Regions from separate parts of the Klebsiella quasivariicola genome, predicted to be linked through region 2. Evidence: riboswitches for the same ligand, from Rfam matches in the RefSeq annotation. Region 2 holds a riboswitch; the other holds the start of a gene.
What was found. Region 2 has a riboswitch for thiamine pyrophosphate ahead of thiM (hydroxyethylthiazole kinase). Riboswitches for the same ligand answer to the same signal wherever they lie in the genome.

Region 1 (3,658 bases), 2.1 Mb from region 2:
GGCATTTTTACACAGCGACATAAAGTCGCCCGCTTGCGCACGGGTGGCTTTGTACTCCGGTAAATAGCGGCCCGCCTGGCGCATCATCCACACCGGGGTGACATCAACCGGCTGACGCAGCAGCGCGCGCAGGTAACGATCGTTCTTCAGTTCGGTCATTTTTACATTCCTTTAGCGTTGATACGCCCAGTGTAACATGTCACTCGAACTCTGCCCGACACATCGCGACGGTATCTTCGATAAGCCGGCGCGCCACCGTCCCCGGCGGTGGCAGAAGCGGTAGATCGTCATAGCGATACCAGTCCGCGGTCAGTAACTCTTTTTTGTCGACCACGATATCGCCATCTGCGTAATCCGCCATAAAGGCGGTCATCAGCGACTGCGGGAAAGGCCACGGTTGCGAGGTCACGTAGCGCAGGTTTTTCACCCGGATACCGCTCTCCTCCATCACCTCGCGGGCCACCGCCTGCTCAAGAGTTTCGCCAACCTCAACAAACCCGGCCAGCACGGTGTGTATCCCGTTGCGATGTCGGGTGTGCTGCGCCAGCAGGATCGAATCGTCGCGACGGATAGCGACGATAATGCAGGGGGCAATTTGCGGGTAGTAGCGTTCACGGCAGTGGCTGCACAGCATCGCCCATTCGCTTTTGCTGGCATGCATCGGATGGCCGCAGTAGCCGCAAAATTTATGCGATCGATAAAATTCGGCGAGCTGGATCCCCCGACCTGCCAGCTGGAAAAGGCCCGGATCCTGATCCAGCACTTGGCGCAACGATCCCATGTCATGACGGCGATCCTGACGCACCATCCACACGGACTCGCCCTGCCACTCGCCAATATGCAGCGCATGCTGGCCGACAAGATCGAAATTAACCGCTTCGCCATGTGGTAATTCTCCACCAGGCAACCATAATTTTTGTTCGTGACTGACAACCCACCAGCCGCGATCTAATTTTTCAATAATACGATCCATATCTATTGCACTACCTTTGCTTCACTGGCATGTTGTTAACATTATATTTACATTTTGGTGAGCAGATTTTAAATCAAAACTAGCGGAGTCAATCATGCTAAACCAGCTGGAAAACCTGACGGAGCGCGTTGGCGGTAGTAATGAACTGGTCGATCGCTGGCTACAAGTGCGTAAGCATCTGCTCGTGGCTTACTACAATCTGGTTGGCCTGAAACCGGGCAAAGAGTCATTTATGCGGCTAAACGAAAAGGCGCTGGATGACTTTTGCCAAAGTTTGGTGGATTACCTCTCATCCGGTCATTTTAGTATTTATGAACGCATTATTGGCGAAATGGAAGGCGATACCCCACTTTTAGCCGCCAACCGGCTTTACCCACAGCTGGAAGCCAATACCCAGCAGATGATGGACTACTACGATACCTGCCTCGAAAACGCTATCGATCACGATAACTACCTTGAATTTCAGCAGGCGTTGTCGGATATCGGCGAATCGCTGGAGGCGCGTTTCGCGCTGGAAGATAAACTCATCGCCCTCGCCGTCGCCCATAATCTGAGCAATGACGTGCGCGATAATATTGCGCCGACCGCTTGAGTTGTGAACCGTTAACGAGTAATTTACGTACATTATCCCTCTGCGGAGGGATTTCATCTTGTCGGAGTGCCTATTTTCCACACGAAAGCTGAAGTGGAAAAGGCTGAGACCGTTTATTCGGGATCCGCGGAACCTGATCAGGCTAATACCTGCGAAGGGAACAAGAGTAAACTGCTGGTCGCACCTGCCCGTTCCGGGCTGGTCGCATCTGTTACTCCATCCGTCGTCTGACAAGCCATCTCCTTTTTTAACTGGAATGCGCTATGTCTACTACCAAACTCACCCGTCGGGAACAACGCGAGCACGCGCAGCGATTCATTGATACGCTGGCAGGTACCGCTTTTCCCAATTCGCGCCGCATCTACATTCAAGGCTCACAGGCTGATATCCGCGTCCCGATGCGTGAAATCCAGCTCAGCCCGACGCTCATCGGCGGCGATAAAGATAATCCCCGGTACGAAGCCAATGAACCGATACCGGTGTACGACACCTCCGGCCCTTATGGCGACCCGGAGATCAACATTGATGTCCGCCAGGGACTGGCAAAACTACGCCAACCGTGGATCGACGCGCGTAACGACTGCGCGCCGCTCAGCGAACGCAGCTCGGCCTATACCAAAGCGCGGCTGGCCGACGATGGCCTTGATGAACTGCGCTTCGGCGGCCTGCTGACGCCTAAACGCGCCGTCGCTGGCAAATGCGTGACGCAACTACACTATGCCCGCCAGGGGATCGTCACCCCGGAGATGGAATTCATCGCCATTCGCGAAAACATGGGCCGCGAGCGTATCCGCAGCGAGGTGCTGCGCCAGCAGCATGCCGGAGAAAGCTTTGGCGCCCGCCTGCCGGACAACATTACCGCCGAGTTCGTCCGCGATGAAGTCGCTGCCGGGCGAGCCATCATCCCGGCCAATATCAACCACCCGGAATCCGAGCCGATGATTATCGGTCGCAACTTCCTGGTGAAAGTGAATGCCAATATCGGCAACTCGGCGGTGACCTCTTCCATCGAAGAAGAGGTCGAGAAGCTGGTCTGGTCAACCCGCTGGGGCGCCGACACGGTAATGGACCTCTCCACCGGCCGCTATATCCACGAGACCCGCGAATGGATCCTGCGCAACAGCCCGGTGCCGATTGGTACCGTCCCGATTTACCAGGCGCTGGAGAAGGTCAACGGCATTGCCGAGAACCTGACCTGGGAAGCCTTCCGCGATACCCTGCTGGAACAGGCCGAACAGGGCGTCGACTACTTCACGATTCATGCCGGGGTGCTGCTGCGTTACGTGCCGATGACCGCGAAGCGGCTGACCGGGATCGTCTCGCGCGGCGGTTCCATCATGGCCAAGTGGTGCCTGTCGCATCATCAGGAAAACTTCCTCTACCAGCACTTCCGCGAAATCTGTGAAATCTGCGCCGCCTATGACGTGTCGCTGTCCCTCGGCGATGGCCTGCGCCCCGGCTCGATTCAGGATGCCAACGACGAGGCGCAGTTCGCCGAGCTGCATACCCTCGGCGAACTGACGAAAATCGCCTGGGAATATGACGTGCAGGTGATGATTGAAGGCCCCGGCCACGTGCCAATGCAGATGATCCGCCGCAATATGACCGAAGAGCTGGAGCACTGCCACGAAGCGCCGTTCTACACTTTAGGCCCGCTCACTACTGATATCGCGCCGGGCTACGACCATTTCACCTCCGGTATCGGCGCGGCAATGATTGGCTGGTTTGGCTGCGCCATGCTGTGCTACGTCACGCCAAAAGAGCATCTCGGCCTGCCCAACAAAGAGGATGTCAAACAGGGGCTGATTACCTACAAAATCGCCGCCCACGCCGCCGACCTCGCGAAAGGCCACCCCGGGGCGCAGATCCGCGACAACGCGATGTCAAAAGCGCGTTTTGAATTCCGCTGGGAAGACCAGTTTAACCTCGCGCTCGACCCCTTCACCGCGCGGGCCTATCACGATGAAACCCTGCCGCAGGAGTCCGGCAAAGTCGCCCACTTCTGCTCCATGTGCGGGCCGAAATTCTGTTCGATGAAAATCACTCAGGAGGTCCGCGACTACGCCGCGAAGCAAAGTATCGAAGCCGGCATG
Region 2 (3,658 bases):
AGCGCACCAGATCGATAGGGTTATCGCTGGTCAGTTTGCTGTACACCCGATCGTCGGTATAGCCGAAGTTAACCGCTTTATAGCCGCCGTTATTCTCCGCCATCTTTTGCTTAACGATATCGGCGCCGATGGTGGCCGCCAGATGGTTGGCCTGCCCGGTCAGGTCGGCGGAAACATGGTAGTCGACGCCGTCTTTCTTGAACGCCGAATTACGCAGATAGGCCCACAGCACGGTGACCAGGCCCAGCTCATGCGCCCGCTCAAAGGCGGCGGAGATCTCTTCTATCTGGCGACGCGATTGCTCCGAGCCAAAATAGATCGTCGCGCCCACGGCCACGGCGCCCATATTGAACGCCTGCTCAACGCTGGCGTAGAGGGTCTGGTCGTATTCGGTAGGGTAGCTCAGCGTTTCGTTATGGTTGAGCTTCACCAGAAAAGGGATGCGGTGCGCATATCGGCGCGACACGGAGGCAAGAACGCCGTAGGTCGACGCCACGCAGTTACAGCCGGCCTCAATGGCCAGCTCGACGATATTTTTCGGATCAAAGTACAGCGGGTTGGCGGCGAAGGAGGCGCCCGCCGAGTGCTCTACGCCCTGGTCGACCGGCAGAATGGAAAGGTAGCCGGTCCCCCCCAGGCGTCCAGTATTGTATAGAGTCTGCATATTCCGCAGCACCGCCGGTGGTCGGTTGTTATCCACCATCACCCGATCAACATAATCTGCGCCCGGCAGATACAGCTGGTCGGCAGGAATGGTTATACAACGGTGCTGTAAAAGGCTGTCGGCATCTTTGCCAAGCAACTGCGCAATATCAGTCATAGCAATCTCCCGTAAGGCCGGCCGAAGCCGGCATGCATTATCCCAACCCAATTTTTTTGGGCAGGTTAAGCCTGGTACCGACTTAGCCTATTTTCCAGCCGGGGGGCCATTTTTTCAGGAGATTCTGCTGTCCCGTTGCGCTGCCATTTACCACCAGGCGTGGAAATGGTGCACTGGCCCAATGCCGTGGCCCACCTCCAGAGAGTCGGCCTGCGCCAGGGCCGCCGACAGCCAGGCCTTCGCCTCGGCGACGGTGGCCGCCCAGTCCGCATGACGCGGGCGAAGCGCCGCCAGCGCCGCAGAGAGCGTGCAGCCGGTGCCGTGGGTATTTTTAGTCTGTACCCGCGGCGTGGTAAACCGCTGTTCCCCTTCACGGGTGAAGAGCCAGTCCGGGCTTTCGGCATCGTCGAGATGGCCGCCCTTCATCAATACTGCGCCACAGCCCAGCGCCAGCAGCGCCCGCCCCTGCTCCAGCATCTCGCGCTCGTTGCGCGCATGGGGGGCATCGAGTAGCGCGGCCGCTTCCGGCAGATTCGGCGTGATCAGTGACACCTGCGGCAGCAATCGTTGACGCAGGGTCTCCACCGCCGAGGCCGACAGCAGCGGATCGCCGCTTTTCGCCAGCATCACCGTATCCAGCACCACGTTGGCCACCCGGTAGCGCGCCAGCCGCTCGGCCACAGCTTCCACAATATCGGTCTCCGCCAGCATGCCGATTTTGGTGGTATCGATACGCACATCGCTGAACACCGAATCGAGCTGCGCCGCCACAAAATCTGGTTCGATGCGATAGACCGACTGCACGCCGCGGGTATTCTGCGCCACCAGGGCGGTGATCACCGAGCAGCCGTAGGCGCCCAGCGCGGAGAAGGTTTTCAGATCGGCCTGGATACCGGCCCCGCCGCTGGGATCGGTGCCGGCAATAGTCAGGGCGTTGATACGTTTCATCCCTGCACCTCCTGATACAGCGCGTCGAGAAACGCCGGAATAAAGCTGCCAGGGCCTCCCTGGCGGGCGGCGATCTCCCCGGCCTGCTTCATCAGCCCGCAGGCAGCGGCTACATTTTCCAGCTGGTCTCCCGGCAGCGCCGTGCTTGCCGCCACCGCCGCCGACAGCGCGCAGCCGGTGCCCACCACCCGGGTCATCAGCGCATCGCCTCCCGCCACGCTAAGCACCCGTTCGCCGTCGGTGACGTAATCCACCTCGCCGGTAACCGCCACAATGGTGGTCAACTGGCGGGCCAGCGCCTGGGCCGCCGGCAGCGCCGCGGCGGCCGTATCGGTGGTATCCACCCCGCGCCCACCGGCGCTCATCCCGGCCAGTGCCAGAATTTCAGAGGCATTGCCCCGAATGGCCGCCGGCTGCAGGGCCAGCAGCTCGTGACAAAAGGCCGTGCGCACGGTCAAGGCACCGACGGCCACCGGATCCAGCGTCCAGGGCTTGCCGGCCTGGCGGGCGCGTTCCACCGCGGCGCGCATCGCCACCGCGCGATCTTCGGTCAGGGTACCGACGTTAATTAACAGCGCATCGGCGATAGCGGCAAACTGCGCCGCTTCGCGGGGATCGATCACCATCGCCGGCGAGGCGCCGACGGCCAGCAGGACATTGGCGGTAAAGGTCTGCACCACGTCATTAGTCATGCAGTGCACAAGGGGGGAATGGGCGCGCAGCAGATGGCGCAGGTGCGCGACAGACGCAGGATTCAGCAATTCAGGCATGGTTTGCTCCCGCCAGACGAGGGGGAAGCAATGACCCTGCGGTCTCTGACTTCCCTACGCTGGCATTATCCAGATCAGGTGGTACGGGTATTTCTCAGCCTTCAACGAAGAAGGGCACCCCGAGTCATAAAAGCGGTACAACATTTTCAGTCAGCAGGGTACGAAATGTGGCGCGGTAACACAAGCCAACCTGATTTCTTTTCCCTTCTGTAGCCGTACTACATAAGGAGTAAAGCTCACTTTTTTTGTAAACAAAAATGGATGTTTGTTAATGCATAGTTATATTTAAAAAATCTGTAACAAACAGTCACCTGCGTTATATCGGTTAAACCGAACGAACCATGCCATTAATGAGGATTCCAATGAAATTGACCCCGATAGTTAAAGGGTTAGCGTTAGCGGGTTTGTTAAATAGTCTCGCTTTCGCCGCCTGGGCGGATACGTCAGCCAAAGAGGCGACCGAAGCGACCAAAAAAGCGAACGATGCCCTCTACAATCAACTCCCCTTCTCCGATAACACCGATTTCACCAATGCGCATAAAGGCTTTATTGCCGCCCTGCCGCCGGAGGTCATTAAAGGCGAACAAGGCAATATCATCTGGGATCCGGGTCAGTATGCCTTCATCAAAGAAGGGGAAAAAGCGCCGGAGACAGTGAACCCGAGCCTGTGGCGGCAGTCGCAGCTGATCAACATCAGCGGCCTATTTGAAGTGACCGATGGGGTCTACCAGATCCGCAACCTCGATCTCTCCAATATGACGATCATAGAGGGCAAAGAGGGGCTCACCGTCGTTGACCCGCTGGTCTCGGCAGAAACCGCCAAAGTTGGGATGGATCTCTACTACCAAAACCGCGGCAAAAAACCGGTCGTCGCGGTGATCTACACCCACAGCCACGTTGACCACTACGGCGGCGTGCGCGGCGTGGTTGATGAAGCCGACGTCAAAGCGGGCAACGTGAAAATCTACGCGCCGTCCGGCTTTATGGAAGCCGCCGTGGCGGAAAATATCATGGCCGGGAACGTCATGAGCCGCCGCGCCAGCTATATGTACGGCAACCTGCTGAAACCCGACGCCAAAGGCCAGGTGGGCGCCGGTCTGGGCACCACTACCTCTGCGGG

Region 1: it holds a riboswitch for thiamine pyrophosphate, as region 2 does, so the genes downstream of both, thiC (phosphomethylpyrimidine synthase ThiC) here and thiM (hydroxyethylthiazole kinase) in region 2, are expected to answer to the same signal.

The regions. Positions count from the first base shown of each region.
Region 1 covers NZ_CP022823.1:5,242,901-5,246,558, forward strand. The annotation lists gene hemE (uroporphyrinogen decarboxylase) at 1-159, opposite strand, end outside; gene nudC (NAD(+) diphosphatase) at 200-973, opposite strand; gene B8P98_RS26355 (Rsd/AlgQ family anti-sigma factor) at 1,068-1,565, shown strand; TPP riboswitch at 1,618-1,742, shown strand; gene thiC (phosphomethylpyrimidine synthase ThiC) at 1,829-3,658, shown strand, end outside.
Region 2 covers NZ_CP022823.1:1,805,840-1,809,497, reverse strand. The annotation lists gene fbaB (class I fructose-bisphosphate aldolase) at 1-820, opposite strand, end outside; gene thiD (bifunctional hydroxymethylpyrimidine kinase/phosphomethylpyrimidine kinase) at 968-1,768, opposite strand; gene thiM (hydroxyethylthiazole kinase) at 1,765-2,538, opposite strand; TPP riboswitch at 2,573-2,670, opposite strand; gene B8P98_RS09135 (alkyl/aryl-sulfatase) at 2,901-3,658, shown strand, end outside.